DNA from 4 places in the Peribacillus sp. FSL R5-0717 genome. Region 4 is predicted to be linked to each of the others. Evidence: riboswitches for the same ligand, from Rfam matches in the RefSeq annotation. Region 4 holds a riboswitch; each other region holds the start of a gene.
The links. A riboswitch is a leader RNA that binds a small molecule or an ion and turns the genes downstream of it on or off. The one in region 4 is predicted to bind S-adenosylmethionine.
Positions count from the first base shown of each region.

Region 1: another riboswitch for S-adenosylmethionine. It lies ahead of NYE65_RS18020 (methionine biosynthesis PLP-dependent protein); the one in region 4 lies ahead of NYE65_RS10645 (methionine ABC transporter ATP-binding protein).
Region 2: another riboswitch for S-adenosylmethionine. It lies ahead of NYE65_RS23510 (Na+/H+ antiporter NhaC family protein); the one in region 4 lies ahead of NYE65_RS10645 (methionine ABC transporter ATP-binding protein).
Region 3: another riboswitch for S-adenosylmethionine. It lies ahead of NYE65_RS19145 (Fur-regulated basic protein FbpA); the one in region 4 lies ahead of NYE65_RS10645 (methionine ABC transporter ATP-binding protein).

Region 1 is NZ_JBBOOF010000001.1:3,738,565-3,741,883, reverse strand. It holds gene fumC (class II fumarate hydratase) at 1-1,154, opposite strand, end outside; SAM riboswitch class I at 1,481-1,594, shown strand; gene NYE65_RS18020 (methionine biosynthesis PLP-dependent protein) at 1,681-2,793, shown strand; gene metC (cystathionine beta-lyase) at 2,790-3,319, shown strand, end outside.
Region 2 is NZ_JBBOOF010000001.1:4,904,157-4,907,475, forward strand. It holds gene NYE65_RS23500 (hypothetical protein) at 180-335, shown strand; gene NYE65_RS23505 (SOS response-associated peptidase) at 395-1,066, shown strand; SAM riboswitch class I at 1,402-1,509, shown strand; gene NYE65_RS23510 (Na+/H+ antiporter NhaC family protein) at 1,701-3,017, shown strand; gene NYE65_RS23515 (chromate transporter) at 3,173-3,319, opposite strand, start outside.
Region 3 is NZ_JBBOOF010000001.1:3,962,158-3,965,476, forward strand. It holds gene thiD (bifunctional hydroxymethylpyrimidine kinase/phosphomethylpyrimidine kinase) at 1-181, opposite strand, end outside; gene thiW (energy coupling factor transporter S component ThiW) at 150-671, opposite strand; gene tenA (thiaminase II) at 687-1,376, opposite strand; TPP riboswitch at 1,474-1,578, opposite strand; SAM riboswitch class I at 1,736-1,840, shown strand; gene NYE65_RS19145 (Fur-regulated basic protein FbpA) at 2,011-2,199, shown strand; gene NYE65_RS19150 (aspartyl-phosphate phosphatase Spo0E family protein) at 2,452-2,646, shown strand; gene NYE65_RS19155 (GNAT family N-acetyltransferase) at 2,716-3,222, opposite strand.
Region 4 is NZ_JBBOOF010000001.1:2,168,076-2,171,394, reverse strand. It holds gene NYE65_RS10650 (O-acetylhomoserine aminocarboxypropyltransferase/cysteine synthase family protein) at 1-1,198, shown strand, start outside; SAM riboswitch class I at 1,316-1,428, shown strand; gene NYE65_RS10645 (methionine ABC transporter ATP-binding protein) at 1,582-2,616, shown strand; gene NYE65_RS10640 (methionine ABC transporter permease) at 2,609-3,277, shown strand; gene NYE65_RS10635 (MetQ/NlpA family ABC transporter substrate-binding protein) at 3,293-3,319, shown strand, end outside.

The DNA.
Region 1 (3,319 bases), 1.6 Mb from region 4:
CAATTATCGTTGAAGGAATGAATGCCTTCCGTCAATAATTTGACCGTTTGCAGGAAGTTATAGATGATGACTGGTTTGAATACATTCAATTCAAAGTTACCTTGGCTTGCTGCAAAGCCAATTGTAGCATCGTTACCCACGATTTGTGTCGCAATCATGGTAAGCGCTTCACTTTGGGTCGGATTGACTTTACCTGGCATGATGGAGCTGCCTGGCTCGTTTTCCGGAATGGCAATTTCTCCGATTCCGCTTCTCGGTCCACTTGCAAGCCATCTGACATCGTTCGCAATTTTCATTAAATCTGCCGCCAATGCTTTCAAAGCACCGTGTGCGTAGACGATTTCGTTATGGCTAGTCAATGCATGGAATTTATTATCAGATGTGACAAAAGGATATCCTGTATCCGCTGCAATTTGTTTGGCAGAAAGTCCCGGGAATTCTTTCTTTGTATTGATTCCGGTTCCTACAGCCGTTCCGCCTAGAGCAAGGTTCAATAGTTTTTGGCTGCTTTCCTCAATCATCGCCAAGTCTTTATCGAGCATCGCTTTCCAACCGGAAATTTCTTGTCCTAATGTTAAGGGTGTAGCATCTTGAAGATGTGTCCGGCCGATTTTCACGACATCCCAAAATTCTTTTTCTTTTGTATCGAATGTATCACGAAGTGCTTTGATGGCAGGAACCAATTTTTCTGCGACTTCCATAAAGGCTGCAATATGCATGGCAGTCGGGAAAGTATCATTTGAGCTTTGTGCCTTGTTAACATCATCATTCGGGTGAAGGATTTCCGATTCACCATTTTCTTTTAACCATTCATTCCCTTTGTTAGCGACCACTTCATTCACATTCATATTACTTTGCGTACCGCTTCCCGTTTGCCAAACTACAAGCGGGAAATGTTCATCAAGCGTACCTTCAAGGATTTCGCCGCAAATCTTGACGATGGCGTTCTTTTTAACTTCGGAAAGATCGCCAAGATCATAGTTCACCTTTGCAGCAGCTTGTTTAACGTATGCAAATGCACGAACCAATTCAATCGGCATTTTTTCGTTACCGATTTTGAAATTGTTACGGCTTCTCTCAGTTTGTGCTCCCCAATATTTATCAGCAGGAACTTTCACTTCACCCATCGTATCACGTTCGATTCTGTATTCCATGTGTTCTCCTCCTAAGTTTGCACTATTCATTGAAAAATTTTTGCATATGAAATGAATAATGTCGGATTATTCTTTCTCTCCATACATTGTACAAACTTTATTATTTTAAAGCAAAAATATCCCGCTGACCCTTTCCATATTTCTGAAAAATCCTAGGCCATTCATATTTAGATGAAAATTTGGATATTCTTTTTTGACACATAAAGTGTAGGCACCGCTAGGCTTCAATTGACCTGGCCATGAACACCAACACATCATCACCCCCAAAATGTCCTTGACAGTGTTTTGTATATATAGTAAATTCAAAAGAAATTGAATAATCTAAACTCTTATCGAGAGAGGTAGAGGGAATGGCCCGATGACACCTCAGCAACCTTCATTTGTTTCAAACCAATGAAAAGGTGCTAATTCCACAAGTTTATGAACTTGGAAGATAAGAAGAATGACTCGTCCCTACTTAATCAAAGTCTTCTTCTTAAAGAAGACTTTTTTTTATTTTATTTAACTCAAAGGAGCAGTGAAAACCATGTATAAACCTGAAACATATCTTGCTCAATTAGGAAATCGCAGTGAAACGGCGACAGGAACAGTCAATCCGCCGGTATACTTTTCAACAGCTTTTCGCCACGAAGGAATCGGTCAATCGACGGGATTCGACTATACAAGGACAGGTAACCCTACCCGCCAGCTATTGGAGCGATCCATCGCCGATCTGGAAAAAGGAGACCAAGGCTATGCCTGCAGTTCAGGAATGGCCGCCATCTCCACTATACTCGCCCTTTTTAAATCCGGGGATGCGTGGATTGTCAGTGAAGATCTTTATGGCGGTACATATCGGCTGTTAGAACAAGGTTTTAAAAAATGGGGATTGCAGTGTGACTATGTAAACACTTGTTGTTTGGAGGATATCGAAAAAGCCATCACTCCTCACACGAAAGCCATCTTCATCGAAACTCCCACTAACCCTCTTATGCAGCAAACGGATATTAGCGCCGTTGCCGCATTGGCTAAACGATATAATTTATTGCTAATCGTTGATAACACTTTTTACACGCCTCTTATTCAACAACCCATCTTGCTTGGAGCTGATATTGTGATCCACAGTGCAACCAAGTATCTCGGTGGTCATAATGATGTGCTCGCCGGACTGATCGTTGCTAGCGGCGCTGAATTATGTGATGCACTTGCCTTCCATCATAATGGCACTGGAGCTGTCTTGAGCCCATTTGATTCTTGGCTGTTGATGCGCGGAATGAAAACCCTGGCATTGCGGATGGAGCGGCATGAAAAGAATGCCAAGATACTTGTAGATTACTTATCGGAGCATGATTGTGTTACGGACGTATTGTATCCAGGCCGAGGCGGCATGATTTCTTTCCGCATCATTGATGAAGCGGCGGTCAACCCATTTTTACAATCGCTCTCATTAATTTCCTTTGCAGAAAGCCTGGGAGGGGTTGAAAGCTTCATCACCTATCCTGCCACACAAACACATGCCGATATACCGCTTGAGGTCAGAACGGCAAACGGTGTTTGTAATCGACTGCTCCGCTTCTCCGTTGGCATCGAGGATAGCGACGATTTGATTGGTGACTTGCAGCAAGCATTCGCACATGTAAAAAGGGAGGCACTACGATGACAGATCATGATTTTAGCTTTGAAACAAAATTACTTCATAATCAACATAAATTCGATCCGGCAACGGGCGGTGTGAGCGTCCCCATCCAGCATGCATCGACTTTCCATCAATCCGATGTCGATCAATTCGGCAAATATGACTACAGCAGAAGCGGGAACCCAACCCGCGAGGCACTTGAAGACATCATTGCCGAACTTGAGGAAGGCACTCACGGCTTTGCCTTTTCATCAGGTATGGCTGCCATTTCAACAGCCTTCCTGCTATTGTCTGCCGGGGATCATATCGTCATTTCCGAAGATGTGTATGGCGGAACGTTCAGGATGGTCACAAGCGTTTTGAACCGTTTCAATATTGAGCATACCTTCGTTGACATGACGGACCTTGAAAGTGTCAAAGCGGCGGTTCAGCCAAATACCAGGGCCATATACATTGAAACGCCTTCAAATCCTTTACTTAAAGTGACCGATATTCAAGCTATATGTGATATCGCAAAAAAAGCCGGTGCCTTAAGCTTTGTTGATAATAC
Region 2 (3,319 bases), 2.7 Mb from region 4:
ATGGACAGTTTTTTGCGCCTCCTTCACAAGGATTCATGGTCCTTGGCATTGCTTCGTTCGACTAACCATTTAAAGTATAAAGGCGTGTGGATTTTCCATGCCTCTGCTACGTTCAATACTGATACTTGTGGGTTTTTGGTTTATAATAACAACCATCTAGCCTTTTGAGGAGGGATTCCATGAATGAATATAAAGTAACGGTGAGGAATGGCAGTACCTTAATTTTGTCGGAAATCATTAAAGCAGAAGATGAAAGAGAAGTCCTTGGCACTCTTTTGATTTCCAGCGAATTATTTAATCAACCATTTACTGATATCAGGATTTTAGAAAGCTGATTTGTGCCTGCCCATTCCATTTGATACACTGTAATAAATCTTAATACGGTGGCGATATTATGTGTGGACGTTTCACTCTTTTCACTGACATAGAAGAAATAAAAGAACGGTTTGATATTCAAGGGTCATTTGATGAGGAATACCAATTCAGCTACAATATTGCTCCCTCCCAATCCGTGCTCTCCGTCATTAATGACGGGGTAAGGAACCGGCTTGGATATCTTCGGTGGGGACTCATTCCTTTCTGGGGAAAAGACGAAAAAGCGGGCTACAAAATGATCAATGCCAGAGCGGAAACCATTGCTGAGAAAGCAAGCTTCAGGAATGCGTATAAGAAGAAGAGATGCTTGATAATCGCTGACTCTTTTTATGAATGGAAGAAGACACCAGAAAGAAAAATACCGATGCGGATAAAAATGAAGAATCATGCTCCATTTGGAATGGCCGGTCTCTGGGAATCCTGGAAATCTCCTGAGGGCATCAGCATCTATTCGTGCTCTGTTATAACAACTGTGCCAAATGAGCTAATGACCAGCATTCATGACCGCATGCCTGTCATTCTAAAACCAGAAGATGAAAAAGATTGGTTGAATCCTTCCATTAATGATCCTGCATATCTGCAACAGTATTTAAAATCATTCGATTCGGAACAGATGGAAGCATTTGAAGTATCGACTGATGTGAACTCGACTAAAAATAATTCACCTAACCTAATCCAACAAATTTGCTGAGAGGTCATTAGACCTCTCAGAATGTAGACAACTCGATGAAGATCGAGTCTGTCTACATTTTTTTTTTGGTTTTTACAATTTGACGTTGCCTCCAGGCACTCGCTTTTCCCCGAGGAGTCTCGCACACCTGCTCCAATCAACTTAGATCTCTTTATAAACAGTAAGGAGTGCATGTGAAACACTTTGAAAATTAACCCTTGCGAAAATAGACAAAATGCTGTACTGTTATATTTGCTTTTCAAAACGACTTTCGATGTCACGAACTCAGGCAAGTTTCCAGCGTGGTACTTTTCTGGCAGGCATCGTAATTTTTGATAAAATTATATAATGTAATCTTCTTATCAAGAGAGACGGAGGGACTGGCCCGAAGATGTCTCGGCAGCGGACTTAAATGGAGTGCTGTGCCAAATCCAGCAGGCTGATTTTTGCCTGAAAGATAAGGAGGGTGTTTTTTATAAATTAAAAGACCTCTTCTTGTTGTTAAATAGAAGGGGTCTTTTTTATGCCAGTTTTATTTGCTACAGCTCAATGACTGGAAAATCAGGTAGGTTCAAATTGGAGTTATTTGCGAAAACTGTTAATAGAATAAGAGCTGTGACACATGTCGCGGGAAAAATAAAAAGAGGTGTACATCATGAGTGCAAACAATAAAGGGAATCCATGGGCATTGATCCCATTTGTCGTATTTTTAATTTTATTTATTGGGTCTGGAATCATCACTAAAGATTTTTATTCATTTCCGGTGATTGTAGCGATTTCCATTGCATCGGCAGCTGCATTGGCGATGAATCGGAAAGAGACATTCAATCAAAAAGTTGATATCTTCTGTAAAGGTGCCGGTGACGCCAATATCATGTTAATGGTTATCATTTTCCTTTTGGCCGGCGCTTTTTCGGAAGTTGCCAATGGCATGGGGGCAGTTGAATCAACAGTGAATCTTGCCTTAGCTGTTTTTCCGCAAAACCTATTAATGGTAGGGATTTTCATCATCGCTTGTTTTATTTCTCTATCCATGGGGACAAGCATGGGCACGATTGTTGCCTTGGCACCTATCGGGGTAGGGATTAGTGAACAAACTGATATTTCACTTGCCCTTTCAATGGCGGCCGTTATTGGTGGTGCGATGTTTGGGGATAACCTTTCATTCATTTCAGATACGACAATCGCTGCTGTCCGAACTCAGGGAACGAAAATGAAAGATAAGTTTAAAGTGAATTTTTTCATCGTTTTACCTGCAGCCATCATCACATGTGCCATCCTAGGAATTTTAACGATGGGTGAACAAGCTGACATTTCCCAACAGTCTTATGATTGGGTGAAGATTCTTCCATATCTTTGCGTATTGGTCACTGCATTGGCAGGAGTCAATGTGTTCTTGGTCCTTTCCATCGGAATCGTATTTGCCGGAGTCATCGGCTTGGCTGATGGTAGTTATCAACCGTTGGGTGTCATTCAAAAAGTTGGAGAAGGAATGGCGGGAATGTATGAAATCTCCTTCCTTGCCATTTTAATTGCAGGTATGGTAGCTGTAATCAAACATAATGGTGGCATCGACTATTTACTCCACCTAGTGACCCGAAATAGCAAATCGAAAAAAGGAGCGGAATTCAGCATTGCGGGGCTTGTTGGTTTAACGAACCTTTCAACGGCAAATAACACGATTTCGATTATCATTGCCGGGCCACTTGCCAAAAATATTGCTGAAAAGTATGGGATTGATCCAAGGAAATCGGCGAGCGTCCTTGACATTTTTGCATGTTGTATCCAAGGGTTGATCCCATATGGAGCACAACTGCTTGTTGCAGCAGGAGTAGCAAAGATTTCTCCGTTAAGCATCTTGCCGTATTCATATTACCCAATCCTGATTGGACTTTGTGGCGTCATTGCCATCCTGATTGGTTTTCCACGGTTTCAGCCGGGAAATGATGAAATGAAGAAACGTACCTCTTAAAAAGAGAATACAATAATATTAAAACACCCTGAATCATTGGATTCTGGGTGTTTTCTGTATGGTAAATACATAAACATAATAAAGTTTTCTCACACTTTTCAATTTTTTTGCTTAATTCCGGTCCAAATTAATGATGGTTGTGTGTGAGACACCTGTCATGAATAGAGGACAACACCTACTAAACCGGAAAGAATAATTATATAGGCTGGATGCCAGCGTAATTTCATTAGGGCAAATAACGATAAACCAAAAACGATTAATAAGCTTATCGTATGCCATGAAACGTTCACGGCTATCATATG
Region 3 (3,319 bases), 1.8 Mb from region 4:
GATCCGATATGATAGCTGTTTCAATGGGCTGTACAGAACGGACTTCCATTGTGTTTTGGGCAGTTACGGCTGTGATGGCAGACATTCCAAATACACCATGTGCAGAAAATGTTTTTAAATCCGCTTGTATTCCAGCACCGCCCCCTGAATCAGAGCCTGCGATCGTTAATGCTGTTTTCATAAAAAAACCCCTTCATATAATTATTTTTTAGCAGTATTTTAAGTAATATGAAAGCTAAAATCGCACCTGCGAATGAACTGAACATAAAAGCCGGTAAAAAACCAAAAAGTGCAGCTTTTTCTCCCAATAGGAGGGTGGCAAGCGGATAACAGGCCAGGGAACCGAGAAAGCCGGTCCCGATCACTTCCCCTAAACAGGCGAATTTTAAGCTTTGTGTTTTTCGGTAAAGGATGGCGGCCAAAAGTGCACCAATCATGCTGCCTGGAAAGGCGAAAATTGAACCGGTACCAGACATGTTTCTAATGATGGAAACTAAAAAAGCTTGTGTCACCGCATATGCAGGCCCCAATAGAACCGCCGTCAGGACATTTGCCAGATGTTGAATAGGAAAGATTTTTGCAAATCCTGCAGGGATGAAAATAAATGAACTGGTAAGCGTCGTTAAAGCCGTGATCATGGCAGTCAATGTCAGTTTCTTGATAGGGTTCATCCTCATGTCAACCACCTACAGAGGCCAATCCTGCTCATTTTGAACCATGTCCCAGAATAAATATTCATATCGGGAAGTAACCAAAAAGTGCTTTTCTAATCTAAGAAGTTCCTTTTCAGGCATGCCTTCCGTCAATTCTTCCAACAAAGCGATCAGCCACTTGTGTGCTTCCCCGAACTCAGGAGATGAATAGGACCTTATCCAATCTGCGTAGCGATTGTTTTCCAGTGCTGCTCCATTTTGTTCTTTTAATAGCAAACCGATTTCATAATAATCCCAAGCGCAGGGAAGGAGACAGGCGATCAAGTCTGCCAAAGTCCCATGCTGAGCTGCATTTAGCATGTAACCTGTATAGGCTAGAGTGGTTGGAGTAGGTTCTGTATTTTCCAATTCCTTGGAGCTGATCCCGAATTCGGAAGCATAATGCCGATGAATATCCATTTCCACTTGAAGGGTTTCATTTAAAATGCTCGCAAATTTTGCCATGGTTTCGATGTTATGGGCTTTGATGACACCTAAAGCAAAGAGCTTGGAATAATCCATGAGATAGACATAGTCCTGCTTCAGGTAATAGGCAAATTTCTTTTCAGGAAGTGTGCCGTTTCCAATTGCCTGGACAAAGGCATGTGAATGGTTCCTTTTCCAAATCTCTTTTGCCCGTGCATGCAGTCTATCACTGAATGTTTCTAATTTTGTATTCTCCATTGTTCATCCTCCTATAGAATGGCTCCCTTTGCCTTTGTTAAATAAAAAACCCCGTTCCTGAATACGGAACGGGGTAGATGGATATAGTCTGTAAAATGGACGATATCATCCACTTCCCTCCGCCGGTATGAGCCGGTTCAGGTTCAAAGGGTCCGGAACTAATTCCATCTCAGTCTTAAAAAAGACTCCCCTAGTGGTGTGAATTGTATGTAATTACTGACATCATATCAGAAAGACAAGAAAATGCAACCCGTATTTGAAAGAGGAATCACTTTATGTCCAGGAAAAAAGGGAGAACCAGGTAATTGACTTTTGAAGATTATTAGGATAGAATCATTTCTACATCATTATATATTGAATTCTTATCCAGAGAGGTGGAGGGACTTGGCCCTAAGAAACCTCGGCAGCGGACCCGTTTAGGGAACTGTGCTAAATCCAACAAGCATATGCTTGGAAGATAAGAAGAGCCGAACGGACACTGTCAGCCTCTTCTTAAATTAGAAGGGGCTTTTATTTTTGGGAAATAACGTTTAGTGACATACTAGAAAAGGTATATATAATTTGGTGAAATCAAACAAGTTGATAAAGTTTAGCTAACTAGAAGCAGGCACTAGGACGGAAAGGAGCCATTTACATGGCAGAATTATTTAAGAGGATTGAACAGAGGAAGGCAAAACTCATTGAAGAGCTATTGGCCAATGGAGTATACAAAACCTCTGATGAAAGGCACCTTTATGATGCCCCATTAAAAGTACTTGAAGATGAATATAAGATTGTTATAAATAGACCTAATAACGAGTCACCTTCTGAATGGATGACATAGTTATCGGAATACAATATTTGGATTTTTGGATAAGGGATATGATGTAAGCATTCGCAGTCTACACTAGTGGATGCTTTTTTTGCGTTTATTAGAAAACGACACAAATTATACATAATTAAATAACAAAATAGGTGTTTTGTCACATTTGACCTATAAAATAACACAATTAATTTCTGGGAAATAGTTGATTTTAACTAGTGATTTCATTATGATGAAAGTGTAAAAATATTGAATAAATGGGAGGTGGCTATGATGCCTTGCCGTAAGGTAACTATAGAAAAAGTAGAAGAGAAGAGACAGGAAATGATAAAGTTGGGAGCGATTTACGGCTTAACAAGTCTGCTGACTGTACAAGCCAGTCAAGAATTGGATACGCTATTGAATGCGTTAGCAAGTAAAAGAGATTCTGAATATTTTTCCCTTCAAGAAGCATATAGGTATTTTTAAATTAGCAATTCGACCTGTATTAATCTAAAAAAGCTACTGCTCAAGGCAATAGCTCTAAAGAATTATATATTAAATATCGACACGTTTACCTAGAATGATCAAATCCCGCTCAATGCCATCCATCTCGGCAACTTGAGGTAAATGTGCCCATTCTTCAAACCCGAATTTGGAAAAAAGCTTAAGGCTTGGTGTATTATGGGCGAAAATGAAACCCAATAAAGTCTTAACACCTAATTTTGGACTCAATTCAATTGCCTTTCGAATCGAAATTTGTCCAATTCCTTTTCCCCGGAAATAATCATCAATGTAAATGCTGATTTCGGCAGTGGAATTATATGCCGGTCGGCCATAAAAGGATTGAAAGCTCATCCATCCAGCGGTTTTCCCTTCTATAGTAATGATATATAGCGGTCTACTTTCTGAATGATGTTCCTCAAACCATTTAACCCTCGATTGGACGGATACAGGTTCCGTATCTGCCGTGACCATCCTTGAAGCAATTGTCGAATTATATATTTCAACAATTCTGGGTAGATCAGATAGTTCTGCCTCTCTAAACTCTATGTGTTCTTCCATGATTTAAACTCCTAACTATCATTTATTCAATCTCCAGAATGAAGGGTAATCCCGTTTTTGGTTTTAGGGACGTTGAATGAAACCCAATCCATTGAAA
Region 4 (3,319 bases):
GGACACCGACCATGCAGCGAATTTATTTGGCCTAAAGGAAAATGGCTATATATATACACGGCTTCATAATCCCACGGTCAGTGTTTTTGAGGAAAGAATGGCCTTATTGGAAGGCGGTATCGGCGGATTGGCAACGGCAAGCGGAATGGCCGCCATCTCACTTTCAATCCTGAATATCGCTGCTGCAGGGGATGAGATTGTTTCAGCCTCAACATTATATGGCGGTACGTATAACCTTTTCGAAAACACTCTTCCTAAATATGGGATCAAAGTGAAGTTTGTTTCTCCCGATGACCCTGAGAATTTTAAAAGGGCGATTACACCAAGAACTAAAGCCATTTTTGCTGAAACGATAGGAAATCCAAGTTTGAGGGTGCTCGATATTGAAGCGGTAGCGGAAATCGCCCACGAAGCCGGCATACCTTTAATCATTGATAATACCTTCGCGACACCGTATCTTTGCAGACCAATTGATTTTGGAGCGGATATTGTCATCCATTCCGCTACAAAATGGCTTCTTGGAAATGGAACGACGCTAGGCGGTGTCATCGTGGATGGAGGGAAATTCGATTGGAACTCGCCGAACTATCCTGGCTTCACGGAGCCTGACCCAAGTTACGACGGTCTGGTATACGCCGAGGCAGTTGGCCCTGCCGCATTCATAACGAAAGCCCGGGTCCAGTTACTCCGTGATTTGGGCCCTGCGCTAAGTGCCCAAAGTGCATTCCAGTTTACGCTTGGACTTGAAACGCTGCATGTAAGGATGAAAGAGCATCTATCAAACACCAAGTCTGTCATTCAATATTTAAAAAACCATCCTGCCGTGACCTGGGTTTCACATCCTGGTGATGAGGATCATCCCGATAAAGCCCTTGCGGATAAATATTTGCCAAAGGGAGCTGGATCTGTCGTCACATTTGGGATTCAAGGTAATCGCGAAGCTGGGGCAAAACTTATCAATTCGGTGGAATTATGGTCCCATGTGGCGAATGTAGGGGATGCGAAGAGCTTGATCATCCACCCAGCAAGTACGACCCATCAACAATTGAATGAGGCGGGTCTTGCGAAAGCGGGTGTAAGTGCCGATCAAGTCCGTTTATCGATTGGGATTGAAAATGTAGACGACTTAATAGAAGATTTGGAGCAGGCAATTGAAAAGGCGACGAAAATCGTCTCCTTGACTTCCAAAACGCTTTAAGCAAAGTTCCTGTTCATTCTTGTACTAGAAATAATATACATTGCGCTCCTTTTTTATCTATGATAAAATTTCTCCATACTAAAGAACTTAATGATGTACAAATATTCTATATATTAGCTCTTATCAAGAGAGGTGGAGGGATGTGCCCGATGAAACCCGGCAACCGACAAGGAGATTTCCTTGGAAAGGTGCCAATTCACACAAAGTTTAATCACTTTGGAAGATGAGAGGAAGGCCTGTTTCTTCACCTGCCTTTCTGCTCATGCAGAAAGGTTTTTTCTATTTTAATTGGGAAAACTTTTACATGATAGGAGAAACAGACTAATAATGTAGAGAAATCAACTAAGTTCATAGGTTTTATTGGATAAAAGAGGTGAGGGTTAATGATTACATTGACGAAAGTCAGTAAGCTGTTCCGAACAGGAAAAGGAAACAGTGAGACGATCAAGGCTGTAAATAATGTGAATGTTGAAATAAATAAAGGCGAGATTTTCGGGATCATCGGTTACAGTGGAGCGGGGAAAAGTACTTTGATCAGAATGCTCAATGGATTGGAAACACCGACAGAGGGATCCGTTGTGGTGGCTGAAAAGGAAATTTCAAAAATTAAAGGGGCTCAGCTCCGTAAGGCCCGTCAAGAAATCAGCATGATTTTCCAGCATTTCAATCTATTATGGTCAAGGACCGTTCAGGAGAATATATCTTTCCCGTTGGAAATTGCAGGAGTTTCTAAACCTGAACGCACCAAGCGTGTGAACGAATTGATCAAGTTAGTCGGACTTGAAGGCAGGGAAAAGGCTTATCCTTCGCAATTAAGCGGAGGGCAAAAGCAAAGGGTGGGAATAGCCAGGGCTCTGGCAAATGACCCTAAAGTGCTGCTGTGTGATGAAGCGACTTCTGCATTGGATCCGCAGACTACCGACTCCATACTCGAATTGCTTGTTGACATCAATCAGCGTTTGGGATTGACGATCGTCTTGATTACGCATGAAATGCATGTAATACGTAAAATCTGCCATCGCGTCGCCGTGATGGAAAGCGGGCAGGTTGTTGAACAAGGTCCTGTCCTGGATGTCTTCAAGAATCCTAAAGAACAAATGACGAAGCGTTTCGTGCAACAGGTAACGGAACCGGAAGAAACAAAAGAAACGATGGACCATTTGCTCGAACGCTATCCAGCAGGCAAAGTGATTCAATTGACCTTTGTAGGTGATCATGCAGAAAGCCCATTGATTACCAAGCTTGTACGTAACTTCGAGTTGGATGTCAATATCGTTCAAGGTAAGATATCCCAAACAAGAAGCGGTTCATATGGAACATTGTTTATCCATCTAGATGGTAAAGAGGATGAAATGCTCCGCGCAATCGAATTCATTAAAGCACAGCAGGTAGGCGTGGAGGTGATTACTCATGCTTGAAGAATTATTGCCGAATGTTGATTGGGAAGACATCGTTGAAGCTACGAAAGAAACGCTTTACATGACAAGCGTCTCTGTAGTGGCAACCTTTTTTATAGGCATAATACTAGGATTGATCCTTTTCCTGACAGGGAAGGGTAATATGTGGCAAAACCGGGCTGTTAACGGGGTCATGAGTGCTGTCGTCAATATATTCCGTTCCATTCCATTTCTTATTTTGATCGTGCTGCTCATTCCTTTCACTAAAGCGCTTGTCGGTTCCATGATCGGTGAGAACGCTGCACTGCCGGCACTTATTATCGGTGCTGCCCCATTTTATGCGCGTATGGTTGAAATCGGCCTTCGTGAAATCGATAAAGGTGTAATTGAAGCCGCTAAATCGATGGGGGCAAAAACGAGCACGATCATTTGGAAGGTCCTTCTTCCAGAGTCGATGCCTGCCCTTATTTCCGGGATTACGGTAACATCGATTGCATTGGTTGGATATACCGCAATGGCCGGTGTCATCGGCGCTGGCGGGCTTGGTAATCTAGCCTATTTGGACGGCTATCAAAGAAATCAAAATGACGTTACGTTTGTAGCGACAATCGTTATTCTAATTATCGTCTTCATAATTCAAATTATTGGAGATGTGATTACATCTAAATTGGACAAAAGATAAAGGGAGATGAATAGGATGAAAAAGTTTTTAGGATTTGCATTA